Regions from separate parts of the Rhizobium sp. BK289 genome, predicted to be linked through region 2. Evidence: predicted binding sites of a transcription regulator. Region 2 holds the regulator's gene; the other holds the start of a gene.

Region 1 (15,676 bases), on a different contig from region 2:
GAAGGCAGGTGTGGAAGCCATGACGCATACGCTCGCCAAGGAACTCGGCACGCGCGGCGTAACGGTCAATGCGGTCGCGCCTGGGCCGATCGCCACGGAGTTGTTGTTCAGGGGACGGTCGGAGGCGCTGATCCAGCGGCTGATCAACGACATCCCGCTCGGCCGTCTCGGCCTGCCGGAGGAGATCGCCCAGATCGTGTCGTTTCTTGCCAGCGTTCAAAGCGGTTGGATCAACGGCCAGATCATCCGCGCGAATGGCGGGCGCAATTGAATCGGTCATCACTCGAGGTGGCAAATGAGCTTAGCCCATTCGTTTGCCGCTTTCGCGCGCTTCATCGCCGGCGGGAAAGCGCCTGACATGCTCGATCAGTGCGCGAAGCTTCGGAGCGGTGTTTCGCCGGCTCGGATAATAGAGATAGAAGCCCGCGAAATAGGGGCAGTAATCCTCCAGAATCGGCAGCAGTTCGCCGCGACCGATGAAGGGGCGGAAGCTTTCCTCCATCCCGAAGGAGATGCCGGCGCCGGCGACGGCAAGCTTGATCATCAGGCCCATGTCATTGGTGGTGATCGTCGACGGCACCGCGACGCTGAATTCCTTGCCCGCTTCGGCGAACTCCCAGCGATAGGGCGCCGATTTCGGAGAAGGACGCCAGCCGATGCAGGCATGCCCGGCAAGGTCTGCCGGGTGTGACGGCACGCCGGAACGCTCGCGATAGGATGGGGCGCAGACAGCCAGTTGTCGCTCGGCGCCCGCGACCGGCACGGCGATCATATCCTGCGCGATGACTTCTCCGAGCCGCACGCCTGCGTCGTAGCCTTCCGCGACGATGTCGAATTCCTCGTCCGTGACGGTGATATCCAGCTCCACCTCGGGATATTGACGCACGAAACCGGCAAGGAGCGGCCCGGCCAGAAAGCGCTCGGCGATCGAGGAGACCGCAAGCCGCAGGCGGCCGCGCGGAAGCTCTGTCAGCGCCTCGGTCTTCTCCAGCGCCGCGCGCATCTCCGCCACGGCGGGAGCGACCCTCTCATAGAGCCGCTCGCCGGCTTCCGTGAGGCTGACGCTGCGTGTCGTGCGCAGCACGAGCGCGATGCCGAGATTTTCCTCAAGGCGGCGAATCGTCTGGCTGACGGCGGAGCGGGTCACGCCGAGCCGTGTCGCTGTCGCCCGAAAGCTCCGTTCTTCCGCAACGAGCGCGAAGACGGCGAGCGCATTCAGATCCGGCTCCATTGGTTATTTTTTCTTTCCAATTTGGCAAGGAGATGACGGCTTATCGAAACAATAACGATCCTTACAGTCAAGGCCTCATGACATGCACGGAGAAAGGATGAGGTCATGCCGATGGATAAGGTCATTCTGATCACGGGCGCTTCGAGCGGAATCGGGGAGGGCATTGCCCGCGAACTTGCCGCCGCTGGCGCGAAAGTGGTGCTGGGTGCGAGGCGCGTGGAACGTCTGGAAGCGCTGGCCGCCGAGTTGCATGCGGCGGGCGGCACCGTGCTTGCCCATTCCCTCGATGTGACGAATCGCGGAAGCTTCGAGGCTTTCGTCAGCGCCGCTCGACAGAAATGGGGACGCGTCGATGTCATCGTCAACAATGCCGGCGTGATGCCGCTCTCCCTCATGGCATCGCTGAAGGTGGAAGAATGGGACAGGATGATCGATGTCAACATCAGGGGCGTGCTGTACGGCATCGCTGCGGTTTTACCTGAGATGATAGCATGCAATTCCGGCCAGATCATCAATATCGCGTCGATCGGAGCGCTTGCGGTCTCCCCGACCGCGGCGGTTTATTGCGCCACGAAATATGCGGTGCGGGCGATCTCGGACGGGCTACGGCAGGAGCACAAGGTGCTGCGCGTCACCTGCATCCATCCCGGCGTCGTCGAAAGCGAGCTTGCCGATACGATCACCGATCCAATCGCGGCGGAAGCGATGAAGACTTATCGCGCCATCGCTCTCAAACCCGATGCCATTGCCCGCGCCGTGCGTTTTGCCATCGAACAGCCCGAGGATGTCGACGTCAACGAGATCGTCGTGCGCCCGACGGCCAACACGTAGGCGGTGGAGATGGCTTTGGTCCGAAGTTTCGCCCTGGCTCTTGCCGCCGGCGCCATATTTATCGTTACATCAAAGGTCTACGCTACCATGAACAACAAATCCAACGCATCCGCGACCATCCAGCAAAGTCATCCCTATGTCGGCATGTGGGTTACCGCCGATGGTTATGTGCGCCACAATCTACTGCCGAACGGCCGCTATGACGAAGCGCGCGGCCGGCGCGAGAGCGCCTATCAGGGGCGCTATGAGGTTCGCGGCAATCACATCGATTACTGGGACGATACCGGCTTTACCGCCGATGGAGATTTCATCGACGACGTGCTTCATCACGGCGGTATAATCCTTTATCGTCAGAAGTAGCGCGATATCGAATGGCACCATCGCCAGACCATCTGTGTCTTGCGATGGCTTTCCTCTTACGGCGTGCCGGTCCCAGTCGAATGCCAATCCTTTTTCCGCGATGGATTTATGGGCTATGGCTAAAGGACCGGGATGCGCAGGCGACCGGGGGAGCGTGAGGCTTTACCAGAGCTCGTAGTATAAGTCCCGCCAATCCGGATTTGTCTTTTCGATCAGCTCGATCTTCCATTGCCGATACCAGCGTTTCAGGGACTTTTCCCGTTGTATGGCTGAAACGATGTCGGCGTGGTCCTCATACCAGACCAACCGCGTGCACCCGTATTTCCAAGCAAAGCCAGGCGTCAGGCCTTCGCGATGTTCGTAGATGCGGCGCTCTATATCGGCGGTGACGCCGATATAGAGCGTACCTCGCTTGTGGTTAGTGATGATGTAGGTATATCCACCCATGCGTGTATGATGCTGGTGGAGATGATGAGCGTCAAGAGACTATTGGCGGGAGGTGAGCTGCTTCGCAAAGAATAGCGCTTGCGTTTGCCACCCTATCATACCCCACGCTCCGTCATCCTCGGGCTTGACCCGAGGATCCAGACACAAGCCTATGACAATGATGACAGCCTCTACGACCGTCCGCCCTGCATTGACGGTTCCAAACAGGGCATAACGCATTTGATTGAAACCCTTGTGCATGGATCCTCGGGTCAAGCCCGAGGATGACGGAGCGCGGGGGAGGACGGAGGCCACACAATCAGCTCCTTCATCTTTGCGGTTGCACTGATGGGCACCCGCCGCTCCAAATCAGACAGCCGGCCTTGTGCCCTCAAACCCGCTCCACAAACCCATCAAGCACCCTTTTCTGCCCGGCGCGGTCGAATTCGATGGTCAGCTTGTTGCCCTCGATCTCCGAGACATTGCCGTTGCCGAACTTGATGTGGAAGACGCGGTCGCCGATTGAGAATTTGGAGGGTTCGGTGGAGGTGGATTTAGCCACCAGCTCGCCGTCGATGGTGCGCACTTTCGGGCCGCTTTCGCCGTAGCCGATGCGTTCGACGGCGTGGCCGGAGCGGCTGCCCCAGTTGTCGCGGGTCGCATCGTTGCGGTTGGCCTGCGCACGCTTCCATCCAGGCGTGGAATAGGTGTTGGCGAAGGGATCGGCCTTGTCGAAGCGTGATTGGCCGTAACCGCCGCGGCCATACCCGCCATAGGATTGCTCGACTTCGGCGACCTGGACATGCGTTTCCGGCAGTTCGTCGAGAAAGCGGGAGGGGATTGTGGATTGCCACAGGCCGTGGATGCGGCGGTTGGAGACGAACCAGATGTGGCAACGGCGCTTGGCGCGGGTGATGCCGACATAGGCGAGGCGGCGCTCTTCCTCCAGACCGGCGCGGCCGCTTTCATCAAGCGAGCGCTGATGCGGGAACAGGCCTTCCTCCCAGCCGGGCAGGAACACCGTGTCGAATTCCAGACCCTTGGCCGAGTGCAGCGTCATGATGGAGACGGCGTCGAGATTTTCGTTCTGCTCAGCATCCATGACGAGGGCGACGTGTTCGAGGAAGCCGCGCATGGATTCGAAACTATCCATCGAGCGGATGAGCTCTTTCAGGTTTTCCAGGCGTCCAGGCGCTTCGGCCGATTTGTCGTTCTTCCACATGTCCGTATAGCCGGACTCTTCGAGGATCTGCTCGGCAAGCTCGGTATGCGGGGTGTTTTCGAGCAGGCCCTGCCAGCGGCGGAAGGATTGCACGACATCGAACAGCGCCTTGCGCGTCTTCGGCTTCATCTCATCCGTCTCGATGATATCGGCCGCTGCCGCTAACATCGGGATATCGCGCGCACGGGCGTAATCATGCAGCGCTCGAACGGTGGTGTCGCCGAGGCCGCGCTTCGGCGTATTGATGATGCGCTCGAAGGCGAGATCGTCGGCCGGCTGGCAGACGAGACGGAAATAGGCCATGGCATCGCGGATTTCGAGGCGCTCATAGAAACGAGGACCACCGACGACGCGGTAGTTCAGGCCGAGGGTGACGAAACGGTCTTCGAACTCGCGCATCTGGAACGAGGCACGCACGAGGATCGCCATGTCGTTCAGATTGTGCTTGTTGCGCTGCAGCTGCTCGATCTCTTCGCCGATCGCGCGTGCTTCCTCCTCGGAATCCCAGGAGGCATGCACCTGCACCTTGATGTCGTCGGGGTCGGAGCGGTCGGTGAACAGCGTCTTGCCGAGCCGGCCTTCGTTATGGGCGATCAGATGCGCGGCGGCACCGAGAATATGCTCGGTGGAGCGGTAGTTGCGCTCGAGCTTGATGACCTTGGCGCCTGGAAAATCCTTCTCGAAGCGCAGGATATTGTCCACTTCGGCGCCGCGCCAGCCATAGATCGACTGATCGTCGTCGCCGACGCAGCAGACATTCTGCGGCTCGCCCTTCTGCCTCTGCGCCAGCAGGCGAAGCCACATATACTGCGCCGTGTTGGTATCCTGATACTCGTCGACCAGGATGTAGCGGAAGCGCTGGTGATAGTCCTTGAGGATATCAGGATTCTGCCGGAACATATTGATCGGATGGAGCAAAAGATCGCCGAAGTCACAGGCGTTCAGTGTCTTCAGGCGGTTCTGGTAGGCGGCATAGAGTTCGCGGCCCTTGCCGTTGGCGAAGGCCCGGGCATCGCCTTCCGGAATATCGGCGGGGCTGAGGCCCTTGTTCTTCCAAGTGTCGATCATGCCGGCGAACTGCTTGGCCGGCCAGCGCTTGTCGTCGAGCCCTTCCGCCTGGATCAGCTGCTTGATCAGGCGGACGACATCGTCGGTATCGAGAATGGTGAAGCTGGAGGTGAGGCCGACCAGCTCGGCATGACGGCGCAACAGCTTGACGCCGATCGAGTGGAAGGTGCCGAGCCAGGGCATGCCTTCGACGGCGCCGCCGACGAGCAGTGCGATACGCTCCTTCATCTCGCGGGCCGCCTTGTTGGTGAAGGTGACGGCGAGAATCTGGCTGGGGAAGGCGCGGTTGGTAGAGAGGATATGAGCGATGCGGGTTGTGAGCACGCGCGTCTTGCCAGTGCCGGCGCCCGCAAGCACCAGAACGGGGCCGTCAAGCGTTTCGACTGCTTCCGTCTGTTCCGGATTGAGGCCGGCGAGATAATCCGGCCGGCGGCCGCTGTCGCGTGCCGCCATGGCGCGGGCAGCGATGCCGCCGCTGGTGCTGCCGGCAGCCGGCGCCGAACGGCGCGGCGCGATGTGCTCCGGCTCCTCGTCAAAGAAGGGGATATCGTCATGTCCAATGGTCATGCGGCCCAATGTAATGATTCTACCCCGAAAGGCAAAAGAAACGGGCCGAAACTAGAACAAAAAGTGCACATTCGCGGCATAAAGACGTTGATAACGCGGCACGTTCCGCGCCCAAACAGAGATGTGCGAATGCCAGTGAAACGTCTCGTTGTCACGGTCAAGATTACAACTTTGTCATAATATGCGTCGAAGCTTGCTGCTTATGCCCAAAAACACGATATTGCAGCAAATCGGGCACAATCTTGCATTATAGAGCCGCCCGGACCGAATGAGGCCTCAATAAGTGCGCTGGGTGTGTGGGGGGCCTGTGCAAACCAACGACGCGATTTCATCGCCTCTGACATAACGAGCCGGAGACGTGCATGACCGCCTGGAAGCAGCTTTCCTTGTCTTTTCTCTTGCTGGTGGCAGGCATTGCCGCTGTCGTGGCCCTTGCGCCCGGCGCAGCCGGCATCTTGCGGAAGGCCGGTGTTCCCCAGACGATCGTCGCAGCAATCACACATGATGACGATGCCAAGGCGGAGAAGAGCGGCAATGCGGTCGAAGCCGGCGCTCGGCGCGCCCGGAATGTGCCGCTTGTCGTGACGAAAGCCGTCGTCAACGGCGTCGTCAACGATCGCCTGAGCGCGATCGGCACCGGTGACGCCATTCGCTCGGTCGTCGTCATGCCGCAGGCGACGGGCACGATCCGGGAAATCCTCATCAAGTCCGGCGACAGGGTCAGCCAAGGCCAGGTACTGGCTCGTCTCGACGACGACGAGCAGATCATTGCCCGCGGCCAGGCGGAGGTAGCGCTGAAGAGCGCAGCGGAGAAATCCCAGCTCTATCGCAACATCAAATCCAGCGTGTCGCGCATCGATGTTTTCGATGCCGAGATCGCAGAGCAGGGGGCGAAGCTGGCGCTGCAATCGGCGGAGCTGGCGCTGAAGCGCCGCGATATCGTCGCGCCGATCGACGGGATCGTCGGCATCGTGCCCGTTGTGGTCGGCGACAACGTAACCACGACCACCAATATCGTGATGCTGGACGATCGCTCGGAAATCCTGGTGGATTACTGGGTGCCAGAGCGCTTCGCCAACACTGTCAAGGTCGATCAGCCGGTGGAAGCGACCTCGGTCGCGCTGCCGGGGCGTATATTCTCTGGCGCCGTCGAGGCGGTCGACAATCGCGTCGATGGCGCCAGCCGGACGCTGCGCGTGCGCGCCCGCATCGACAATGCCTCCGACGAATTGCGGGCCGGCATGTCCTTCAATGTCGGCATGCGCTTTGCCGGCGAGACCTATCCTTCCGTCGATCCGCTCGCCGTGCAATGGGATGGCGCCGGTGCTCATGTCTGGCGCGTTGTCGACGGCAAGTCCTCGAAGGTGCGCGTCAGCATCGTGCAGCGCAATCCGGATGCGGTACTGGTCCGCGGCGATCTCCGCAATGGCGATCTCATCGTCATCGAAGGATTGCAGCGTATGACCGAAGGTGGCGAAGTCCGCTTTGCCCGTGATGTCGCCGAGGCCAGGGAGGTCATCACCCAATGACATCTCATGGTGATGACGCGACGGATGCCAGCTCGGCAGCGACCAGGCAATCCTTCACGGCACTTTTCGTGCGCCGGCCGATCCTGGCCCTGGTCTTCAATACGCTGCTGGTCGTTGCCGGTCTTGCAGCCTATTTCGGCGTCGAAGTGCGCGAACTGCCTGATGTCGATCGTCCCGTCGTGACGGTCAGAACCGTGTTTGACGGCGCTTCTCCCCAGACGGTGGATCAGGAGCTGACGAAGATCATCGAAGGGGCGGTCGCCCGCGTCAGCGGCCTGAAATCGGTCTCCTCCAGCTCGTCCTTCGGGCAGAGCCGCGTAACGCTCGAATTTTCCGACGCGACCGATCTTTCGGTTGCCGCCAACGATGTTCGCGATGCCATCGGTCGCATCGCCGAACAATTGCCCGATCAGGCGGATGCGCCACAGATCGTCAAGGCGGATTCGGATTCGCAGCCGATCATGCGCCTTGCCGTCACCTCGAGCACCATGACGATGGACGACCTGACGCAGCTGGTCGATAAGGAGATCACTGACCGGCTGGCTTCGGTCGAAGGCGTTGCCGATGTCGAGCTTTACGGCGATCAGGAGAAAATCTTCCGCATCGACGTCGATCAGGCCGCCCTTGCGAGCCGAGGCCTCACTATCGGCGACCTGACGACGGCGCTTGCGACCGCAGCGCTCGATGTACCGGCCGGATCGCTGAAGAGTGCGCGCCAGGATATCGTCGTGCGTGCCACGGCGGCGCTGCAGACGCCGGAGGATTTCTCCCGGCTGATCATCAAGAACCGCGTGCGGCTCTCCGATGTCGCGACCGTGACGCTCGGACCGAGGGACGGCACGACCGCGCTGCGCTCGAACGGCGTACAGGGCGTCGGCCTCGGCATCATCCGCCAGGCGCAGTCGAATACCTTGAATATTTCCGAAGGCGTGAAGGCCGTCGTCGCGCAGCTGTCGAAATCGCTGCCCGAGGGTACGCGTATCGTCATCACCAGCGACGATGCCTTATTCATTCAGGGCGCGATCCACGAAGTCGTGCTGGCGCTCGTCCTGTCGGCGCTGATCGTCACGGTGGTCATCTATCTCTTCCTGCGCGACTGGCGGGCGACGCTGATACCGGTCGTCACTATGCCGGTGGCGCTCATCGGCACGCTCGCCGCGCTTTATATGGTAGGCTTCTCGGTCAATATCCTGACGCTGCTGGCGATCGTACTTGCGACCGGCCTCGTGGTCGACGACGCCATCGTCGTGCTCGAAAATATCGTGCGTCGTAGAGCCGAGAAGATCGGGCCGCGCGCGGCTGCCGTACTCGGTACGCGCGAAGTCTTCTTCGCCGTCATTGCGACGACGGCAACGCTTGCCGCCGTGTTCATTCCGCTGTCCTTCCTGCCGGGGCAGGTGGGCGGCCTGTTCCGCGAATTCGGCTTCGTGCTTGCCTTCTCCGTCGGGCTGTCGTCGATCGTGGCGCTGACGCTCTGCCCGATGCTTGCGTCTCGCATGCTGACCAAGGAAATGCGCGAAGAGCATGGCGCACTCGGCCGTTTCGGTGAGCTTTTTGCCGGCGTCTATCGCCGCACGCTCCGGACATGTCTCAACGCACCGCTTGTCGTCATCGTCTTCTGCGCGCTGTTTTCGGCTGCTGCTGTTCTCGCCTTCGTGAATGTCAAAAGCGAGCTGACGCCGAGCGAGGACCGGGCGATGGTCATGCTGCGTCTCACCACGCCGCAGGGCGCTGGCCTGGATTACACGAAGGACCAGCTGCAGCGGGTCGAGGAGCGGCTGCAGCCGCTGATGGACAGCGGCGACATCAGAAATACCTACGCTATCTCAGGCATGAACAGCCAGAAAAACAGCGGCTTCATGGTCTTGACCCTGGCACCCTGGAGCGAGCGCCATCGCACGCAACAGGACATCGTCACCGATATCAACCGCGCCATGGCCGGCGTTCCTGCGCTCCGAGGCAACGTCATCCAGGCCAACAGCCTGCGTATCCGGGGCGCCGGCAGCGGCGTGCAGATGGCGCTTGTCGGCAACAATCATGAGGTGCTGACCGAGGCGGCACTGAAGCTGGTGCAGGAGCTCGACAGGACAGGGCAGTTCGACACGCCACGGCTCAACAACGAGCCGACGCAGGCCCAGGTCTCGGTCACCATCGACCGGGAGCGCGCTTCCGATCTCGGGATCGACATATCGGGGCTTTCGATGGCGCTGCAGTCGCTGCTCGAAGGCCGCTCCGTCGTCGACGTCTTTGTCGCGGGCGAATCCTATCCCGTGCTGCTGACCTCAACGATCCGGCCGATCGACGATCCGACGGATCTTGAAAACGTCTATCTGAAAACCGGCGACGGCAAGATCGTGCCGATGTCGGTCATCGCATCGCTGAAGGAGAACGCCGTCGCACCGCAATTGACCCGCGAGCAGCAATTGGCATCGGTCGCTATCACCGCCGGTCTCAAGAGCGGCATGTCGCTTGGGCAAGCCGTCGAGGAAGTCACGCGGATCGCCACGCCGCTGTTGCCGCCAGGTGCGCGGTTGATGCCGCTCGCCGAAGCCGCGACGCTGGAGGAGAATTCCAGCGGCATGGTGCTGACCTTCGGCTTTGCCATCGTCATCATCTTTCTGGTGCTCGCGGCGCAGTTCGAAAGCGTGCTGTCGTCGCTGATCATCATGTCCACGGTGCCGCTTGGTCTTGCCTGCGCCATCTTCGCGCTCGTCATCACCGGTTCGAGCCTCAACATCTACAGCCAGATCGGCCTGGTGCTGCTGGTCGGCGTCATGGCCAAGAACGGCATCCTGATCGTCGAATTCGCCAATCAGCTGCGCGACAAGGGCGAAAACGTGCGCGAGGCGATCGAAAAGGCCTGCGCGCTGCGCCTGCGTCCGGTCATGATGACGATGATCGCAACCATCCTCGGCGGCGTCCCGCTCGTCTTTGCGGAGGGTGCGGGCGCGGAAGCACGCATCGCGCTCGGCTGGGTGATCGTCGGCGGCCTTGGTTTCGCGACTCTCGTCACGCTTTACATCACGCCGGTCGCCTATCTGCTGATCGCCCGTTTTGCAAAACCGCAGACGCATGAGGAGCAGCGTCTGCACGACGAAATGTCCGACGCGGCGTTGCGCTCGAAGCTGACCAACCTTCGCGCGGCGGAATAGGCCGGGACAGGTAGGTTGTGCCCATTATGGTAAATCAGGCGTTTCGCTTAGCGTTTTTTTAAGCATGTTTGCTAATCATGGCGATTGTAACCGCTGGAGCGAAGGTGTTGTTTTTGCCTTGCTCCCCGTTCGCCGACACGCTCGGCCCGCGCGCATGAGCGCTCGCGGCAAGGTTCCGATGTCTCCTTGTATCTGTTGCGTATTGTTGCGTCCGGAGTTCATGTGCCGTGAGTATTTTTTCGACCTTCATCAGGGTCAGTCCCTCTGTGAACACAGCGCTGGAAGTGCTGAGGGACACCCAGACCAAGCTGGGCAATGCCCAACGCCAGATGTCGTCAGGCCTGCGGGTGCAGTCGGCGGAAGATAACGCCACATACTGGAAGATCTCGACTTTGACGCATACCGACATCGGCGCGATTTCGTCGGTTCAAGATGCGCTCGGTCTCGCCGTCTCGACCGTCAGCACCGCCTCCACGGGCGTCAGCAGTGCAATCGACGTCGTAACGGAAATCAGGACCAAGCTTGTCAGCGCCTATGAAACCAGTGTCGACAAGACGAAGCTCAACGACGAACTTACCCAGCTGAAAGAGCAACTGCGCAGCATCGGGGAATCGGCGACCTTCAACGGCGTGAACTGGACCGTGCTGCAGGACGGCGCGGATCCCACTGCGCCACATGAGATCCCTGGATCCCTTATTCGTGGTGCGAACGGAACCGTCACGATCGGCATGCTGAGTTATGAAGGCGTAAGCTCGACGACCGGCCCCATCACCTCGAGCGATGCGCGTTATCTGATAGACGATCAGTCAAGCGGCGCCGGCGGTTATGGTGTTCTGACTTCGACTGCTTTCGCAACCGCGGCCGGTGCCGCGCAAAATTATGTGCTGCTCAACAGCAAGAACGGCAATACCACCGGCCAGGCGGAGATCTCGCTCGATGCGAATACGACGCAAGGCGCCGTCGTCGACATGGTCAATACCGTGACGGGAATGCTGAACCAGCTCAAGACGATCGGATCCGCCTTCGGCTCTTTGGAATCGCGCGTCAATCTCCAGACCGAGTTCGCCAAGAATCTGAGTGATTCCCTGACCAGCGGTGTCGGCAAGCTCGTGGATGCCGATATGGAGCAGCAGTCGAGCAAGGTTCTGGCGCTGCAGGCGCAGCAGCAGCTTGGATTGCAATCGCTCTCGATTGCCAATGCGAGCTACAATACGGTTCTGCAGCTCCTCAAGAGCTTTTGATCTCCTATGGGGTCTGAGGAGCCGTGTTGATGGACGGCTCCTCACATCCGGATTTCAATCAGCTTCATCGAAAGCGTCATTGCCGCTCTATGCACAGGGGACAAAGTCCCGATTAAGATTCCTCTTCATGATATTGCCGTAATGCTTCATATCTGCTGCGGCCATCGAACCGGAGAGCGACGATTCCATGATCAAGAAAATTGCCATTCTTGCCCTAGCGGCAGCCTTTTTGAACGCATGCACGACCACCGACCCTTATACGGGTGAGCAGAAGGTATCGAATACCGCAGGCGGTGCAGCGATCGGTGCCGGTGTCGGCGCCGTTGCCGGTCTTCTGATCGGTCATTCGCCGGCCTCGCGCCGCAATGCTGCGCTGATCGGCGCCGGCGTCGGTGCGCTCGCAGGCGCCGGTATCGGCAATTACATGGACCAGCAGGAATCCGAGCTGCGTGCGCAGCTGCAGGGCACCGGCGTTTCGGTGACCCGCGTCGGCGACCGCATCATCCTCAACATGCCGTCGGCAATCACCTTCGATATCGACCAGGATGCGATCAAGCCGGAATTCTTCCCGACGCTCAATTCCGTCGCGATCGTTCTGCGCAAGTTCAACCGCACGCTGATCGACGTCAACGGTCATACGGATTCGACCGGCAGCCTGCAGCATAACCAGGATCTGTCCGAGCGCCGCGCCGGATCGGTTGCCTCCTACCTCGGCAGCCAGGGTATCGATCAGCGCCGCATGTCGGCCATCGGCTTCGGTCCGTCGCAGCCGGTCGCATCCAATGCCACCGAGGCCGGTCGCGCGCAGAACCGCCGCGTGGAGATCCAGATCGCACCGATCACTCAGAACGGCTAAACCTTTCTGGACAGAAACGGCCGGATCTCACGATCCGGCCGTTTTCTTTGCGTCCGATCACGCGTGCATGCTCGCGCCCTTCGTGATCTTGTCGACGATTTTCTTGTCGGCGCGCAAGGCGATGCCGACGACCTTGGCATCTTCCGGCGCGAATTCGGAAAAGACGGCGCGGTTGGCCGCGTCATGCCCGGTTGAAAACATTTCTTCTATAAAGATGGAAGACGTGACGCCACGCTCCAGCGAGCGGCGGTGGATCGCGGCGATACTCTCCCTGTCGGCCGAGAGCACGATGATGGGCTGGATCGACAAAGCGTTGTAGACGTTGCCGGTACGATCGCGATAGGCTTCTCCGATGATATCTGGATTTTGTCCGGCTATGCCTGTCGACAGGAAGGCCGTTACATTCAGCTTTTGCCAGGATTGAAGGTCGCTTCGCAAAACGATCGCGATTTTGGTATCGAACATCGATGGTCACTTTCATGCAGTCTGGAAATGGGACATTGCACGAAGATGTAGCCGGACAGATCTTCGAGGGTCTTGAACGTTTGTGCGTGACGCCGGAGAGCAACCGCATCCTGTCTGCGCCTGCCTATCCGGGCATCGAACGCATCCAGGCGCAGTTTCGCGGCGATGCCTTCGAACTGCACCGGCACGATACCTATGCGCTTGGCGTTACCATGCGCGGCGTGCAGACGTTCCGCTATCGCGGCGAACAGCGCTACAGCCTGCCCGGGCGGGTGATCATTCTTCATCCGGACGAACTGCATGATGGCGGGGCAGCGACCGAAGACGGGCTCGTGTACCGGATGCTGTATCTGGAACCATCGGTGCTGTTTCAATGCCTTGAGGCGGCGCGTGTCGGCCTGCCTTTCGTCGATGACCCCGTGGTGGAAGACAATCGTCTCGCCGGCTTGTTGCTGGCGGCGCTCGGCGAGCTCGATCGCGAGCTGGATGAGCTCTTCGTCGACGATTTCGTCTCGCGGCTCACCGACGGACTTGTCCAGCATGCCCGTTTGCCGCAACGGCCCTTGGGCAGCATTGCGTGGGGGCAGGTGAAGACTGCGCGGGACTATCTCGAGGCGCATGTCACGCGGGGTGTGCGCTCGCAGGAACTGGAGCGCATCACCGGTCTCGATCGCTTTGCACTGGCGCGGCATTTCCGCGCCGCCTTCGCAACAAGCCCGCATCGGTTCCTGCTGATGCGGCGGCTGCAGCAGGCAAAGGCGATGATCGGCGCGGGAGAGTCGATCGCGGAGGTGGCCGCGGCAACCGGATTTGCCGATCAGAGCCATCTGACCCGGCATTTCAAGAAGGCATTCGGCATTGCTCCGGGTGCCTGGAACACCATGGTTCATAGAGCCGGTTAGCGGGGCCTGCCGCCTCTCAATGGATGCCGAGGAACTGCTTGAGCTCCGGCGTTTGCGGATTGGCAAAGACCTCGCCGGGCGGTCCGATCTCGTGCACGCGGCCCTGGTGCATGAAGACGACGCGCGAGCAGACGTCGCGGGCGAATTTCATCTCATGCGTCACCATCAGCAGCGTCATGCCTTCGCTTGCCAGTTCGCGCACCACAGCAAGAACTTCCGCGACCAGCTCCGGGTCCAGCGCGGAGGTGATTTCATCGCAGAGAAGTGCGATCGGCTGCATGGCGAGTGCCCTGGCGATGGCGACGCGCTGCTGCTGGCCGCCGGAGAGTTCATCCGGATAGGCGTCGAACTTTTGCCCGAGGCCGACGCGATCGAGCATGCGCCGCGCCATGGCCTCGGCTTCGGCCTTGGCGGTCTTCTTGACGACCATCTGTGAGAGCATGACGTTGCGCCCCGCGCTCAGATGCGGGAAGAGATTGAATTGCTGGAAGATCATGCCGACCTTCAGCCGGAGCGCCTTCAGATGCAAGTCGTCAGGCAGAAGCTGCGCGCCGGCGACGGAGATCGAGCCGTCATTGATCGTTTCCAGGCCGTTGATGCAGCGCAGCAGCGTCGATTTTCCCGAACCGCTCTTGCCGATGATGGCGATGACTTCGCCGGGTTCGACATCGAGGTTGATGCCTTTGAGGACCTCGTTGGCGCCGAAGCTCTTGCGGACTTCAGTGATTTCGATGAGCGACATTGAGCTTTCTCTCCAGGATCTGGCTGCTTTTCGACAGCGGCCAGCACAGGGCAAAATAGATGAGCGCGACGAAGCCGTAGACGGTGAACGGCTGGAAGGTCGCATTGGTGATGACGGTGCCGGCTTTGGACAGCTCGACGAAGCCGATGATGGAGGTCAGGGCCGTGCCCTTGACGACCTGCACCGAGAAGCCGACGGTCGGTGGCACGGCGATGCGCAGCGCCTGGGGCAGGATGACGTAGCGCATCTGCTGCAGGTAACCCATGCCAAGACTTGCCGAAGCCTCCCATTGCCCTTTGGCGACCGCCTCGACGCAGCCGCGCCAGATTTCCGTCAGGAAGGCTGATGACCAGAGGGTGAGCGCGACGCCAGCAGCCAACCAGGCCGGCACGTCGATGCCGAAGAGCCCGAGACCGAAGAAAGCCAGGAAGAGCTGCATCAGCAGCGGCGTGCCCTGGAACAGTTCGATGAAATATTTGACCGCGATGCGGCCGGCCCTGGCCTTGCCGATGCGCAGGAACAGCAGGATCGCGCCAACGATGGCGCCACCGGCAAAGGAGACAAGCGACAGCAATATCGTCCAGCGTGCCGCCAGCAGCAGGCCGCGCAGGATATCCCATGTGGTGAACTGGATCATTGGCGGACCCTGCGTGGAAAGATCATCTTGCCCACGGCCGCGAGTACCTGTCGAAGCAGGATCGCCAGCGTGAGGTAGATCGCCGTGGACACGAAATAGGCTTCGAAGGCGCGGAACGAGCGCGACTGGATGAAGTTTGCCGCGAAGGTCAGATCTTCGGCGGCGATCTGCGAGACGACGGCGGAGCCGAGCATGACGATGACGACTTGCGATGACAGCGCCGGCCAGATGCGCTGCAGGGACGGTACAAGAACGATATGCCGGAAGGTTTCGAACGGGGTCATGGCAAGGCTGGCGCCGGCTTCGAACTGGCCGCGGGGCGTGGCCTGTATGCCGGCGCGGATGATCTCGCAGCTATAGGCGCCGAGATTGATGATCATCGCGAGATTGGCGGCGGTCATCTCGTTCATCTGCACGCCGATACCGGGCAGGCCGAAGAAAATAAAG
Region 2 (15,676 bases):
CTGAACTTCAACGTGGACGAAGGTCCGCGTTACACCTATGGCGACATCAATGTGGTCTCAACGGTCGAGGGCATCAATGCCGACGAGCTGAAGGGTCTCATCATCACCCACAAGGGCGATGTCTATAGCGCCAAGGATATCCAGACCTCGATCGAGAACATTTCCAAGCGCGTAGCCTCCGCTGGCTATCCGTTCGCCCGCATCACGCCGCGTGGCAATCGCGATCTGTCCGGTCACACCATCGGTATCGAGTATCTGGTCGATCAGGGCGAGCGCGCCTATGTCGAGCGGATCGAAATCCGCGGTAACACCCGTACGCGCGATTACGTCATCCGCCGCGAGTTCGATCTCAACGAAGGCGATGCCTTCAATCAGGAAATGATCACGCGCGCCAAGCGCCGCCTCGATGCGCTGGGCTATTTCACCAAGGTCGATATCTCGACGGCGCAGGGCAGTGCTGCCGACCGCGTCATCGTGATCGTCAACGTCGAAGACCAGCCGACCGGCTCCTTCGGCATCGGTGCCGGTTACGCTGTCGGCAACAACGGTGGCCTGCTGCTTGAAGCTTCGGTCGAAGAAAAGAACTTCCTTGGTCGTGGCCAGTACATCCGTATTGCGGCCGGCGCCGGCACGGAAGGTAACCGCACCTACAACATCTCGTTCACCGAGCCCTATTTCCTCGGCTACCGCCTTGCTGCTGGTTTCGATATCTTCAAGAACCAGACGTCGAGCGACGACTTCTACGATTACTCGGAAGAAGGCTTCTCGCTGCGTGTCACCGCGCCGATCACCGAGAACTTCGCGACGACCCTGCGCTATAACTACAAGCGCCTGACCTACGATGGCACGAGTGATTGGCAGAACAATCTCTCTGCTCCGTATCTCAACCTCGTCGAGAACGGTCCTTGGACGCAGTCGACTATTTCGCAGACATTCACCTACAACACGCTTGATGATCAGAACCTGCCGCGCGAGGGCATCATCGCCAAGTTCACGCATGAATATGCTGGACTCGGCGGCGACTCCGACTTCTACAAGCTGAGCGGTAAGGCTCGTTACTACCAGATGATCAGCGACGAAGCCGATATCATCGGCTCGCTTACCGTTGGTGCCGGTTACGTGATGCCCACGGATGGCAAGCTGAACGTCTTCGATCAGTTCACGCTCGGCGGCCGTGAAATCCGCGGCTTCGAGAATGCCGGTATCGGCCCGCGTTCGTCGCATGGCGATCCGCTCGGTGGTACGACCTACTTCACGGCTTCGGCTGAAGCCAGCATGCCGATGCCGGGTGTGCCGCAGGATATCGGTCTGCGCATTGCAGCCTTCGCCGACGCGGGCACGCTCTATGGCAACAAGGCGAATCTCTTCGGCGATACGCTTCACAATGATAGCTCAATCCGCGCATCGCTCGGTGCCGGTCTGATCTGGTCGTCGCCGTTCGGTGTCATCCGCGTTGACTACGCCGTGCCGGTCTTGAAGGAAGATTACGACAAGACTGAGAATTTCCGGTTTGGCATCGCCAACCAGTTCTGATATCGGCAGTCCAGAACTTCGGGCTTGAACACCGTTCTGGAGCTGGTGCTTATGGAACATACTGGTTTTTTCCCGCCCCATGGCGGCATCAGCCTAAGGCAACTGGCTGAGCATCTTGGGGCGGAACTTGCTGATGCGGCCTCTTCGGAGGTCGCCATCAGATCTATCGCCCCCGTCTATCGGGCAGGCGAGGGTGATATTTGCTATATCCTTTCCCGAAAGAATCGCGCTGAGTTGGAGACCTGCAGGGCCTCCGCCATCATTTGCTTGCCGGCGCTGAGGTCTTTCGTTCCCGATCATATTCCGGTGCTTCTGTCGAAGAAACCGCATACGGATTTCGCGATCGTCGGCGGCCTGCTGCATCCGGAAGCAATGCGGCCGGTCACATTCACGGCAAACCCGGGAACGATTTCACCGGCCGCCATTGTTGATCCGACAGCGAAGCTGGAGGCCAATATCGGCGTCGAGCCGGGTGCTGTCATCGGCGCCGGCGCTGAGATCGGCGAGGGCACTTATATCGGCGCCAACGCTCTTATCGGACCAGGCGTGAAAATCGGACGCAATTGTAGCATTGGCGGCGGCGCCAGCGTGCTCTGCGCCTACCTCGGCAATGGCGTCATCGTTCATAATGGTACGCGCATCGGCCAAGACGGGTTCGGTTATGCGCCGGGACCTCGTGGCATGATCAAGATCGTTCAGATCGGCCGCGTCATCATCCAGGACAATGTCGAGATCGGCGCCAATACGACAATCGATCGCGGCACCATGGACGACACCGTGATCGGCGAAGGCACCAAGATCGACAATCAGGTTCAGATCGGACATAACGTCCGCATCGGCCGGCATTGTGCTATCGTCAGCCAGGTGGGTATCGCCGGCAGCACGGTGATCGGCGATGGTGTCCAGATCGGCGGCCAGGCGGGCCTCAATGGCCACATCCACATCGGCGACGGCGTGCAGATCGGCGCCAAGAGCGGCGTGATGAACAGTATTCCGGCGGGAGAGCGCTATGCGGGCCTTCCAGCGCGGCCTCTATGGGATTTTCTAAGGGAATCGGCGGAGATCGCAAAGCGGTCAGGAGCCAGGGAAAAGAAAGACGGGAGTGCGGAGCATGACTGAGGAAGCCAAGGCGTCGTTGTCGTCGGCTGACGTTCTGGAAATTATGAAGCTGTTGCCGCATCGCTATCCCTTCCTGATGGTCGATAAGATCATCGAGATCGATAGCGACAATTCCGCGATCGGCATCAAGAACGTAACGGCCAATGAGCCGCAATTCACCGGCCATTTTCCGGAATCGCCGATCATGCCGGGCGTGCTGCTCATCGAAGGGATGGCCCAGACCGCTGGCGCGATCTGCGCTCGCAAGGATGGCATTGGCGGCAACCTCGTCTACTTCATGACAATCGACAACGCCCGCTTCCGCAAGCCGGTCGTTCCGGGCGACCGGGTCGAATTCCATGTCGTGAAGCTCAAACAGCGTGGCACCATCTGGAAGTTCCATTGCGACGCCAAGGTCGACGGCTCCTTGGTCGCCGAAGCCGATATCGGTGCGATGATCGTACGGAAGGATCAGGAACAGGCATGAGCAGCATAGCAAAGAGCGCCCGCATTCATAAGCTGGCGGTTGTCGAAGACGGCGCCGTCGTCGGCGAGAATGTTGTTGTCGGCCCGTTCTGCTATGTCGGTCCCAAGGTTGTTCTGCATGACGATATTCAGTTGCTCAACAATGCCGTTGTGACGGGTCGTACGACGATCGGTAAGGGAACGAAGATCTTTCCGATGGCCGTTGTCGGTGGTGATCCGCAGAGCGTTCATCATCATGGCGAGGAAACGACGCTTGATGTCGGCGAGAACTGCACGATCCGCGAGGGTGTGACGATCAATACCGGTACGGCCGATTACGGCGGCAGGACGGTCGTTGGTAACAACAACCTGTTCCTTGCCAATTCGCATGTCGCCCATGATTGCCGCGTCGGCAACAACGTCATCATGTCAAACAATGTCATGCTGGCAGGCCACGTGACGATCGAAGACCGCGCCATCCTTGGCGGCGGCTGCGCCGTGCATCAGTTTACCCGTATCGGCCGTCAGGCCTTTATCGGCGGCCTTACCGCTGCAAGCTACGATGTCATTCCCTATGGCATGCTGAACGGCAATCCGGGCGTGCTGTCTGGACTGAACGTCGTCGGCATGACGCGAGCGGGCATAGACCGGGCCGTCATCCACCGCGTTCGCCGCGCCTACAAGAGCATCTTCGAGAACGAAGGCTCGATCCGTGACAACGCGGCTGCGATCCGCGATGAATATGCCGATTGCAAGGAAGTGGTTGAAATCCTTGATTTCATTGCTGCCGATAGCGACCGCGCTCTGTCGTCGCCCAATCGCGGCAAGAGCTGACGTGGTTTCGGCCGGCCCAAACGGCAAAGGCAGGCTGGCGATTATCGCAGGCAGCGGCCTTCTGCCGGTTTATGTTGCCGACGCCGCTCGCCAGGCCGGTGAAAATCCCGTTATCATCGCATTGACGGATGAGGCGGACCGGGACTGGTCGGCCTTTGATCACGCCAATCTCGGTGTCGGCAATTTTGCGGGCCTGGAGGCTATGTTCCGCCGCCACGGCGTAGATCGCGTCGTCATGTCCGGCGGTGTCGCGCGCCGGCCATCCTGGCGGCAGGTGCATCCGACTTGGCGCGTCATCAAGGAATTGCCCTCGACCATACGCACGCTTCTGTCAGGTGGTGATAACGCCGTGTTGCAGATGGTCATTCGCCTGATCGAGGCGGGCGGCGTTCGTGTCGTCGGTGCGCACGAGATCGCGCCCGATCTACTGGCGACGACTGGACCTCTTGGAAAATTCTCTCCATCGGACGAGGATCTGCGCGACATCGCTCAAGGTGCCAAGGCGGCCGATGCGCTGGGGTTGCTCGATGTCGGGCAGGGCTCGGTCAGCGTCGGCGGTCGCGTCGTTGCGCTCGAGGGGGCCGAAGGCACGGACAAGATGATCGAGCGGGTTGCCGAGCTGCGCGCAGCGGGACGCATTTCGACGCGTCGACGCGGCGTACTCGTCAAGCTCTGCAAGCCGCAGCAGGATGTCCGAGCCGACCTGCCATCCATCGGCGTATCCACTGTGTCGAATGCCAAGAAGGCTGGTCTTGCCGGAGTTGCCATCGAAGCCGGCAGAGCGCTGATCCTCGACCGGCAGGCTGTGATTGCCGCCGCCGACGAAGCCGGCATTTTCGTCTGCGGCATCGACCGGGGCCTGAGCGCGGAGGGCTTCATGTGAGCGGTGCACCTTTGAAGCTTGCCGTCGTTGCCGGCGAGGTCTCCGGCGATCTGCTGGGGGGAGATCTCGTTGCGGCCTTGAAGCGGCGTTACGACGGGCCGGTCGAGTTGATTGGCGTGGGCGGCGACGCGTTGGAAGCGCAGGGCCTGCGCTCGCTCTTCGATTATTCCGAACTCTCGATCATGGGGTTCATTCAGGTCATCAAGCGTCTGCCGAAGCTGCTTGCCCGTATCCGGCAGACGGCCGAAGCCATCATTGCCGCTAAGCCCGATGTTCTTGTGATCATCGATAGCCCCGATTTCACCCATCGGGTTGCGAAGAAGGTGCGCAAAGTTCTGCCTGGTCTTTCGATCGTCGATTATGTCTGCCCCAGCGTCTGGGCGTGGAAGGAATATCGAGCGCAGAAGATGCTCGCCTATGTCGACCATGTGCTCGCCGTGTTGCCGTTCGAGCCCGCCGCGATGCAGCGCCTTGGCGGCCCGGCCACGACCTATGTCGGCCATCGTCTGACTGTGGATGCCGATCTATTGGAGACGCGCCGCCTGCGTGCATTGCGCGGTCTCGCCGGCGCCGATACGCAGAAAACGATCCTGTTGCTGCCCGGATCGCGCGCATCGGAGATCCGGCAGCTTCTTCCGGTTTTTGAGCGGGCTACTGAAGAGCTTAGCCGGCGAAACGATAATATTCGTTTTCTATTGCCGACTGTACCGCGGCAGGAAGCTTTGGTGCGTTCTCTTGTCGGAAATTGGCAGGTCAAGCCGGATATCGTCGTCGGCCAGGATGCCAAATGGAGCGCTTTTGCTAAGGCTGATGCCGCCATGGCAGCCTCCGGCACCGTGATTCTGGAACTGGGGCTTGCCGGGGTTCCCGTGGTCTCGACCTACAAAACGGAATGGCTGGCGAAGTTTGTGCTCTCGCGCATCAAGATATGGACGGCCGCCCTGCCGAACCTGATCGCCGATTACGCTGTCCTGCCCGAGCTGATCAACGATGTTCTGCGGCCAGGAATGCTCGTTCGCTATATGGAGCGCCTGGCGAACGACACGCCGGAGCGCGCCGCGATGCTTGCTGGTTACGATCTCGTTTGGGAGCGAATGCAGACGCAGGAGCCCCCCGGCGATAAGGCGGCGCAGATCGTTCTGGATATGCTAGCTCATAAAAAAACCGGTCATCTCTGACCGGTTTTTTGTTTCAATACCGAAGCTTAGCGCTTGGAAACAGGCACATATTCGCGCAGCGGTGCACCGGTGTAGAGCTGCCGCGGACGGCCGATGCGCTGATGCGGATCCTCGATCATTTCGTTCCACTGAGCGATCCAGCCGACGGTGCGGGCGAGAGCGAACAGAACGGTGAACATGGTCGTGGGGAAGCCGAGAGCCTTCAGCGTGATGCCGGAGTAGAAGTCGACGTTCGGATAGAGCTTCTTCTCGATGAAATATTCATCCGTCAGAGCGATGCGTTCGAGCTCGATTGCGATGTCGAGCAACGGGTCGTCCTTGATGCCGAGCTCGCCCAGAACCTCATGCGCCGTCTTCTGCATGATCTTGGCGCGCGGATCGTAGTTCTTATAGACGCGATGACCAAAGCCCATCAGGCGGAACGGATCGTTCTTGTCCTTGGCGCGGGCGATGAATTCCGGAATGCGGTCGACGGTGCCGATCTCATTCAGCATGTTCAGCGCGGCTTCGTTGGCGCCGCCGTGGGCCGGACCCCAGAGGCAGGCAATGCCTGCTGCAATGCAGGCGAACGGGTTGGCGCCGGAAGAGCCCGCCAGGCGAACCGTCGAGGTCGATGCGTTCTGCTCATGGTCGGCATGCAGGATGAAGATGCGGTCCATGGCGCGGGCGAGCACCGGATTGACGACATAGTCTTCGCACGGAACAGCAAAGCACATGCGCAGGAAGTTGGACGCATAGTCGAGATCGTTCTTCGGATAAACGAAGGGCTGGCCGATATGGTACTTGTAGGCCATGGCGGCGAGCGTCGGCATCTTGGCGATCATGCGCAGGCTTGCGACCATGCGCTGGTGCGGATCGGTGATGTCGGTCGAGTCGTGATAGAAAGCCGAGAGCGCGCCGACGCAGCCGCACATGACGGCCATCGGATGGGCGTCGCGGCGGAAGCCGGTGAAGAAGCGCGACATCTGCTCATGCACCATCGTGTGGTGGGTCACGCGATAGTCGAAGTCCTTCTTCTGCGCCGTCGTCGGCAGCTCGCCGTAAAGCAGCAGGTAGCAGACTTCGAGGAAATCGCCATGTTCGGCCAGCTGATCGATTGGATAGCCGCGATGCAGCAGAACGCCTTCGTCGCCATCGATATAGGTGATGCTGGACTCGCACGATGCGGTCGAGGTGAAGCCAGGATCGTAAGTGAAAGTGGAGGTGTTCTTATAAAGGGCACCAATATCAATGACACTTGGGCCGATGGTTCCGGTTTTCACCGGCAAATCCACCGTCTTTTCACCCCAAGTTAGTTTCGCGCTTTGTTCCGTCATGCTGATCCTCCAAGATTTGGCGGGATTGACGCCATAAAAAGCGCCAAAAGGTTAAGCGACTACCGACTAGCTATATGATCCAGAGCCTAATGCCAAGTTATCCCATTGCCGAATTGTGCAATGCGGTATCAACTTTTGGGCACTGCGGTAGCGTCATTGACAAGGCTGCGCAGGGAAACCGCCTCTATTTCGTTTCTCTCATGCCGATTTCGGTTGAAATCACTGCATGGTGACGGCAAAAATCGCGCCGAAGCTGTGGTTTTGTATGGGGGCGGTGGCGAGTGCCTAATTTGGAGGCAACGGAGCAGCGGGAAGAAGGCCGGAATGTCGCTGCGCCCTCGCAGCTTCGCCTGCTGTTGCGACGATCATGCTTCGCGCCAAAGTGCGGCAAGGAGCGCGGACGCAGGATCAGGCGCCGTTGGCTTCGCGTCTCCTTCTGGTCGCGGGCCGCATTGGAGGAAGCGTTGCTCGACTGGTCGAAGAGGAGGCGACACACGGCCGCGCCATCCTTTTCGCGTCGATCTATATGGGCCTTGGTGCCATCTTCTGGTTCAAGGCTAGTAGCGATCCGCCTCCGCAAGCCGTGCTGGCGGGCCTCTGTGTCTTTGCCGCCAGCTTCGCGCTCCGGCGGGAAGCGGGTAGGCTGTCTCGCCACCTGCTTTTCGCCGGCATGCTTATTTGCCTCGGCATGGCGCTGGCGCAATGGGAAAGTTGGCGGGTTTCCACTGTGATGCTCGACTCGGCGGTGACGACGACCGTCACCGGCCGCGTCGAGCGGCGCGAATCCTATGACAATGGAGGCTGGCGCTATGTCGTCCGGGTCGAGACGACGGAAAAGCCTACGATTCGCCGTTCGCCGGAACGGGTCACGATCTTCATACGCAAGCAGGCGAAGCCGTTCGATCTCGGCGATCGCATCCAGGGCAAGGCGCGTCTGACACCGCCGTCCGGGCCTGCTCTGCCTGACCTCAATGATTTCGCCTTCAGTTCCTATTTCAATGGAATCGGTGCGAACGGTTTCGCCTATGGCAACCCGACCTTATTGTCTCCATCCGGTGATGGCGTTGCAGATTCGCCGCTGGATAAGGCCGATATCTGGCTCGCCGGCCTGCGCAACGGCATCGGAGACAGGATCCGGGAAACCTTGCCGGGAGATACGGGCGCCTTTGCGGCAGCGCTTGTCACCGATGAGAGACGTGCGATCTCAAAGGATACGACCGAGTCGCTGCGAATTGCCGGTCTCACTCACATCATCGCAATTTCAGGGCTGAACATGGCGCTGTCGGCCGGCATCTTCTACGTCGGCCTGCGCTATCTGTTCAGCTTGTTTCCGGGAGTTGCTCAGGCCTGGCCGACCAAGAAGTTCGCGGCCTTCGGCGCGCTTTTGACGGTAACGGCCTATTACCTGATTTCAGGCTTCGGCGTATCCGCCGAACGCGCTTTCATCATGATGGCGATCATGCTGGTGGCCGTACTTTTCGATCGGCCGTCGCTCAGCCTTCGCAATGTCGCGCTATCCGCCATCGTCATCCTCATTCTGTCGCCGTCGCAGGTGCTCGGCCCAAGCTTCCAGATGTCGTATGCAGCGACGCTGGCGTTGGTGTCGGGCTATTCGCTGTGGAAACGGCGGCGGCACCGCGAAAACATCCTCTCGCGGATCCGTCTGATAAGCCCGCTGCTCTTCGTGTCGCGCTTCTTCGGTGGCGTGTTGTCGACCTCGTTCATCGGCGGTGCATCGACGGCCATCTTTTCGATCGAGCATTTTCACCGGCTGGCGACATACGGTCTCGCCGCCAACCTTGCGGCCATGCCGGTCGTCTCCTTCATTGTCATGCCGTTCGGCATGGCCGCAATGCTGCTGATGCCTATCGGCCTGGACGGGCCGTTTTGGAACGTCACCGGCGAGGGACTGGAACTAGTCATCCTGATCGCCAAAACTGTGGCCGGTTGGGGAGGCGACATCACCTTCGGCCGCCAACCCGGCTGGCTGATGCCGACCTTCATTGCCGGCTTTCTGATCATGACCGTGCTGCGGACCCGGCTTCGCCATTTAGGCTTGCTGTTGCTGCTTTCATCCATCGGCGTGGCGGCATTCGGCTCAGGTGTGCCGAAGCCGGATCTGATGATTTCCGAAGATGGTGTCCTGGTTGCGTTGCGACAGGACGATATACTCGCCACAAATCGCGAAAGGCCGCAGGTCTTCATTTTCGAACAATGGCAGAAGGCGCTGGTCGCAACCGAACATCAGCCACCCACCATGCTCCCCGCTGATGACCGGCTTCCGCAGATCAATAAGACGACCGATCGCCGCCGCCGGTTAAGCAGGGAAGAGCAAAATGCAGTCCGCAAGGCGATGGAGGAGGCTCTGGATCGGACAATGCAGGGAAGTTTCGCCTGTCAGAAGGGCGCATGGTGCGTGGCGATGCTCGACAACGGCGCCATGTTGGTCACCATCGAAAATGCCGCCTATCTGCCGCCGGCTTGCGATACCGCAAACATCGTCGTCACGCCGATCCGGCTACGACTTGATTATTGCCGTTCCGGCCGCAATGCTCATAACCGGTGCGACATTGCGCAAAACCGGGTCCATCGAAATGACGCTCACGGCCGATAAGCCTATTGTCTCTGTCGCTTTCGAAAACCCTCAGCGACCATGGACCAGGCACCGAACCTATGATTGGCGCACCGGCAAATTCGGTACGCCACCTGCGCAGATATCACCCGTCAATGATAGTCCAACTGTTGGTGATAACTCGTCTGTCAATGATAGCGCCGAATAAGCCCTACAAGCTTGCCCTGGACCTTGACGCGATCCGGCCCGAAGATACGGGTTTCATAGGCCGGATTGGCGGCTTCCAATGCGATGGAAGCGCCCTTGCGGCGGAATCGCTTCAGCGTTGCCTCTTCGTCGTCGACGAGCGCAACGACGATATCACCGGGATTGGCTGTCGTCGAATTGCGGATGATGACCGTATCGCCATCGAAAATTCCGGCGTCGATCATCGAATCGCCCCTGACCTCCAGCGCATAATGCTCGCCGGAGCCGAGCATATCGGCGGGAACGGTAATGTCGTGCGTGTTGTTCTGAATGGCGGAAATCGGAACGCCGGCGGCGATGCGCCCCATGACCGGTACCGATGCGGAACTATTGTGCTCGTCGTTGGCAACCTTTGCCGGGGCTGGAGGCGCGACTGGCTGGGGTTTGCCGAGGCTGCCCTCGATAATGCTCGGTGAAAAGCCGCGTCGTGGCTGCAGGCTTGAATTATAGGCCTCCGGCAGCTTGATGACTTCGAGTGCCCGCGCCCGATTGGGCAGGCGGCGAATGAAGCCGCGCTCCTCGAGCGCGGTGATCAGACGGTGAATGCCGGATTTGGATGCCAGATCCAGTGCGTCCTTCATTTCGTCGAAAGATGGCGGGACACCGGATTCCTTCATTCGCTCGTGAATGAAGAGAAGCAGTTCCTGCTGCTTGCGCGTCAACATCGTCTTGGAACCCCAAATCAAGAAAATCGTCGTGAAACAAATCCAGAACGGACACTATATGTTCCATATGTGTTCTGCAAGTGCTTAAATTTCGGTAAAGCTTCGCGGAGCCTATCAAATATTTGCCGCCATCGACTGGATCGCTTGAAATTCCTTGCGAATTATATCCGCGCTAATTCATCGATAAATATGAGAAATGCCGCTTTGTTCGCCTTATGGACGATTCACCTCAATCCTGCTCTGCTCGTGTGCGAATGAAGACGGCGACTGGCACATAACTCGACCGCAGTTGAGAATCAGTGCGCTCGGGTTGCCGCAGTTGCGTCCGGCCCACGTTCTCCTGCGCTTTCACGGGCTTGGCTTTCGGCTTGAATTGAGCATTGTATGAGCGCAAATCTGCTTTTGCAGGCAAACAAGGGAGGACCATGACTTTGTCGCCGCATCCGCTGGATCATCTCGTGCTGCCGACCGTCAACATCGCTCTGGCGCGGGAGCGCCTGGGCAAGCTTGGCTTCACGGTCGCACCGGATGCGCGCCACCCCTTCGGCACTGAAAATGCCTGTGTGTTCCTTGCCGACAAGACCTATCTCGAACCGTTGGGCGTGGCCTCGCAGGAGCAATGCGAGACGAGCATTGCCGACGGCAATGTCTTTGTTGCGCGCGACCAAGCCTATCGCTTCCGCGTTGCCGAGGATGGTTTTTCGGCCCTGGTTTTCGGCACGGACGATGCTGTCGGCGATGATGGGCGTTTCAAGGCGGCTGGGATTTCGGCTGGACCCATGCTGGATTTCTCCCGGCCGATGAAGATGCCGGATGGAACGGAACCCACGGCCGGTTTTCGCCTCGCATTTGCGGCGGATCTGCGTGCGCCGGATTTCCTGGCCTTCTGCTGCCAGCGCATCAATCCGCTGCCGGCCGATCGCAGCGTACTCGAGCGTCACAAAAACGGGGTGACCGGCATTGCGCGGGTGGCGCTTTCCGCGCTGAAACCGGCGGTGTATCGCAGCTTTTTCGAAGAGGTCGTTGGCGGTCCGCGGATCTTGGAGCATTCCTTCGGCCTGACGATCAAGGCGGCCAATGTCGATGTCGAAGTTTTGACGCCGGAAGGAATGGAAGCATTCTACGATTTGCCGGTCCATACCAGCGATCCCGGGCTGCGCGCACGCGCAATCCTTTTCAAAACGCGCGATCTTTCCGTGACATCGTCGCATTTCGCTGCTAACGGCGTCACCTACACGCGTAAGAACAATCGTATACTGGCAAGGCTGGCGCCCGGACAGGGCGCATTGTTCGCCTTCGAGGAGATAGCATGACCACGAATTCCGAAGTCACCGTCGGTGAGGGTGCCTCCAAGGTCCTCTTTTCCAACAGCGCCAAGCTGTCGCTGATTGCCGGCCCCTGCCAGATGGAAAGCCGCGACCATGCTTTCATGGTTGCCGGCGTCCTGAAGGAACTCTGCGGCAAGCTCGGCATCGGCCTTGTCTACAAGTCGTCCTTCGACAAGGCCAACCGTACGTCACTGTCGGGCAAGCGCGGCATCGGCCTGGAAAAGGCGCTGGAGGTCTTTGCCGACCTCAAGAAGGAATATGGCTTTCCGGTTTTGACCGACATCCACACGGAAGAGCAGTGCGCCATCGTTTCCAAGACGGTCGATATCCTGCAGATCCCGGCCTTCCTGTCGCGCCAGACCGATCTTCTTGTTGCCGCGGCCAAGACCGGCCGTGTCGTCAACGTCAAGAAGGGGCAGTTCCTTGCGCCTTGGGATATGAAGAATGTGCTTGCCAAGCTCAATGAGAGCGGCAATCCGAACATTCTTCTCTGCGAGCGCGGGGCTTCCTTTGGCTATAACACGCTGGTCTCGGATATGCGCTCGCTGCCGATCATGGCAGCGATGGGCGCACCCGTCATCTTCGATGCGACCCATTCCGTACAGCAGCCTGGCGGGCAGGGCGGTTCGACTGGGGGCGACCGCCGCTTTGTCGAGACACTGGCGCGCGCTGCGGTCGCCGTCGGCGTCGCAGGTGTTTTTATCGAGACGCATGAGGACCCGGACAATGCGCCCTCGGACGGCCCGAACATGGTCTATCTGAAGGATATGCCGCGGCTTCTGGAGAAGCTGCTGGCCTTTGACGCCGTGGCCAAGGCTTAAGAAATATCGGGCATTCAACAGGCTGACATGAATTTGCTTTACGCGGCCTGCAGGAGTGCCAAATCGCGGCGCGGATCGCCATTGTAATTTCCGCGCCTTCGATTAAGACGATTTAAATCGATTTATAAACCAGCGAGCAGGAAGCTATCATGACCGCAATCACCGACATTATCGCCCGCGAGATTCTCGACAGCCGTGGCAATCCGACCGTCGAAGTCGATGTCTACCTCGAAGACGGCAGCATGGGCCGCGCGGCGGTTCCGTCGGGCGCGTCGACCGGCGCTCATGAAGCCGTCGAGCTTCGCGATGGCGGCAAGCGCTACCACGGCAAGGGTGTCGAGAAGGCAGTCGAAGCCGTCAATTCGGAAATCTTCGACGCGATCGGCGGCATGGATGCCGAAAACCAGATCCAGCTCGACAACATCATGATCGAACTCGACGGCACGCCGAACAAGTCGCGCCTCGGTGCCAACGCCATCCTCGGAGTCTCGCTCGCCGTCGCCAAGGCTGCTGCCCAGAGCGCCAACCTGCCGCTCTACCGCTATGTCGGCGGCGCTCATGCCCGCCTGCTGCCGGTTCCGATGATGAACATCATCAACGGCGGCGCTCATGCCGATAACCCGATCGACTTTCAGGAATTCATGATCCTGCCGATCGGCGCAGACTCGATCCGCGAAGCCGTCCGCATGGGTTCGGAAGTCTTCCATGTTCTGAAGAAGGAACTGGCATCGCAGGGCCACAACACCAATGTCGGCGACGAAGGTGGTTTCGCGCCAGGCCTCTCCAGCGCCCCGGCAGCCCTCGATTTCATCATGAAGTCCATCGAAAAGGCCGGCTACAAGCCGGGCGACGAAATCGCTCTCGGCCTCGATTGCGCCTCGACCGAATTCTTCAAGGACGGCAAGTACGTGCTCGAAGGCGAAGGCCGCACGCTGGAATCCGGCGCCATGGCCGAATACCTCGCAGAACTCGCAGCGAAGTACCCGATCGTTTCGATCGAAGACGGCATGGCTGAAGACGACTGGGAAGGCTGGAAGACGCTGACCGACCTGATCGGCAAGAAGACCCAGCTCGTCGGCGACGACCTGTTCGTCACCAATTCCGCCCGCCTGCGCGACGGTATCCGCATGGGCGTTGCCAACTCGATCCTCGTCAAGGTCAACCAGATCGGCTCGCTGACCGAAACTCTCGATGCCGTCGAAACCGCGCATAAGGCCAACTACACGGCCGTGATGTCGCACCGCTCGGGCGAAACGGAAGATTCCACCATCGCCGATCTCGCCGTTGCCACCAACTGCGGTCAGATCAAGACCGGCTCGCTGTCGCGCTCCGACCGTCTTGCCAAGTACAACCAGCTCATACGCATCGAGGAAGCGCTCGGCCCTCAGGCAAAGTATGCCGGCCGCTCCATCCTGCGCGGCTGATGCCTGATCCGCGCGATCCGCTTGGGTCTGCGACGAGATTATTCGCTGAAATCGAACCGCGCCCCTGGGCGCGGTTTTTTATTGGACCGCGTAGTTAGAGTCAACGGACGGTTAATCTCTGCCGGTTACATTAGCGCTAGGTGTTTGATTTAATGTGATCTTGTCCGAGCCACATTGGCTTTGGAGTGGGGTCGCCTAAAGCCAGAGCGTTTCGAGCGAGTATGTGGACAAAGTATCATAAGAAGAGAAAGTTCGGGCGTTTCATCCTTCCCGCCATCACCATCGCCTTTGTGAGCTATTTCGGTTATCATTGTATCCATGGTGACTACGGCTTGAAGGCGACTGAAGTATTCGAGCAACGTCGCGTCGACCGCGCCAAGGAATTGGCGGAACTGGTCGCCAAGCGCGAACACCTTGAGAAGGAGGTCACGCTCTTGAGCGACGGCTCCCTGGATAAGGACATGCTCGACCAATATGCGCGCTATCAGCTGACCTATTCCAAGGCGAACGAGATCGTTATCTTCAACAAATAGTTATAATTAACCGAATTTCGGTTAATCGAATTTTTTCAATTAATATCAATAGCTTGCGAAGAATATGAGCCATGCAATTATAGCATTGCTGTGGCGAACAATCTTGCCTATGTTACGCCTCACCACAAAACGAGGCTACTCACACAGGGAGGGTTGAATGGCGCCGCGAAAAAACGCGACCGTTTCCAGCCGCAAAACAGCATCAAGGCCTGCCAAGGAAACCAATGGCGGCCCGATCGCAGATTTCGATCGCGATGCGGAGCTCAAGGCTTACCGTGAGATGCTCTTGATCCGCCGCTTCGAAGAGAAGGCCGGCCAGCTTTACGGCATGGGCTTCATCGGCGGCTTCTGTCACCTTTACATCGGCCAGGAAGCTGTCGTCGTCGGCATGCAGATGGCGCTGAAGGATGGCGACCAGGTCATCACCGGCTATCGCGACCACGGCCATATGCTGGCAACCGGCATGAGCGCACGTGGCGTCATGGCCGAGCTCACCGGACGCCAGGGCGGCTATTCCCGAGGGAAGGGCGGCTCCATGCACATGTTCTCCAAGGAAAAGAATTTCTACGGCGGCCACGGCATCGTCGGCGCCCAGGTCTCGCTCGGCACCGGTCTCGGCTTTGCCAATTGGTACCGCGGCAATGACAATGTCAGCGTCGCCTATTTCGGTGACGGAGCCGCCAACCAGGGCCAGGTCTACGAAAGCTTCAACATGGCGCAGCTCTGGAAGCTGCCTGTCATTTTCGTGATCGAAAACAACCGATACGCCATGGGCACGTC

The links. Region 2 encodes LexA, which represses DNA repair genes until DNA is damaged. Its sites were predicted from a motif close to TGTTCNNNNTGTGTTCNG; they were not measured.
Region 1: FHT84_RS05655 (UvrD-helicase domain-containing protein) is a predicted target of LexA. The motif match lies at 5,758-5,775, and genes of this name have one in related genera.

What each region holds. Positions count from the first base shown of each region.
Region 1 covers NZ_JACHZO010000002.1:387,534-403,209, reverse strand. The annotation lists gene FHT84_RS05680 (SDR family oxidoreductase) at 1-271, shown strand, start outside; gene FHT84_RS05675 (LysR substrate-binding domain-containing protein) at 302-1,231, opposite strand; gene FHT84_RS05670 (SDR family oxidoreductase) at 1,337-2,062, shown strand; gene FHT84_RS05665 (Atu4866 domain-containing protein) at 2,072-2,422, shown strand; gene FHT84_RS05660 (GIY-YIG nuclease family protein) at 2,585-2,869, opposite strand; gene FHT84_RS05655 (UvrD-helicase domain-containing protein) at 3,240-5,705, opposite strand; gene FHT84_RS05650 (efflux RND transporter periplasmic adaptor subunit) at 6,068-7,234, shown strand; gene FHT84_RS05645 (efflux RND transporter permease subunit) at 7,231-10,386, shown strand; gene FHT84_RS05640 (flagellin) at 10,614-11,627, shown strand; gene FHT84_RS05635 (OmpA family protein) at 11,815-12,483, shown strand; gene FHT84_RS05630 (DUF2000 family protein) at 12,541-12,948, opposite strand; gene FHT84_RS05625 (AraC family transcriptional regulator) at 12,984-13,850, shown strand; gene FHT84_RS05620 (amino acid ABC transporter ATP-binding protein) at 13,867-14,592, opposite strand; gene FHT84_RS05615 (amino acid ABC transporter permease) at 14,570-15,229, opposite strand; gene FHT84_RS05610 (amino acid ABC transporter permease) at 15,226-15,676, opposite strand, start outside.
Region 2 covers NZ_JACHZO010000009.1:140,188-155,863, reverse strand. The annotation lists gene bamA (outer membrane protein assembly factor BamA) at 1-1,533, shown strand, start outside; gene lpxD (UDP-3-O-(3-hydroxymyristoyl)glucosamine N-acyltransferase) at 1,585-2,652, shown strand; gene fabZ (3-hydroxyacyl-ACP dehydratase FabZ) at 2,645-3,118, shown strand; gene lpxA (acyl-ACP--UDP-N-acetylglucosamine O-acyltransferase) at 3,115-3,930, shown strand; gene FHT84_RS19015 (LpxI family protein) at 3,932-4,813, shown strand; gene lpxB (lipid-A-disaccharide synthase) at 4,810-5,991, shown strand; gene gltA (citrate synthase) at 6,018-7,307, opposite strand; gene FHT84_RS19000 (ComEC/Rec2 family competence protein) at 7,726-9,921, shown strand; gene lexA (transcriptional repressor LexA) at 10,068-10,790, opposite strand; gene FHT84_RS18990 (VOC family protein) at 11,216-12,103, shown strand; gene kdsA (3-deoxy-8-phosphooctulonate synthase) at 12,100-12,939, shown strand; gene eno (phosphopyruvate hydratase) at 13,089-14,363, shown strand; gene FHT84_RS18975 (septum formation initiator family protein) at 14,585-14,896, shown strand; gene pdhA (pyruvate dehydrogenase (acetyl-transferring) E1 component subunit alpha) at 15,054-15,676, shown strand, end outside.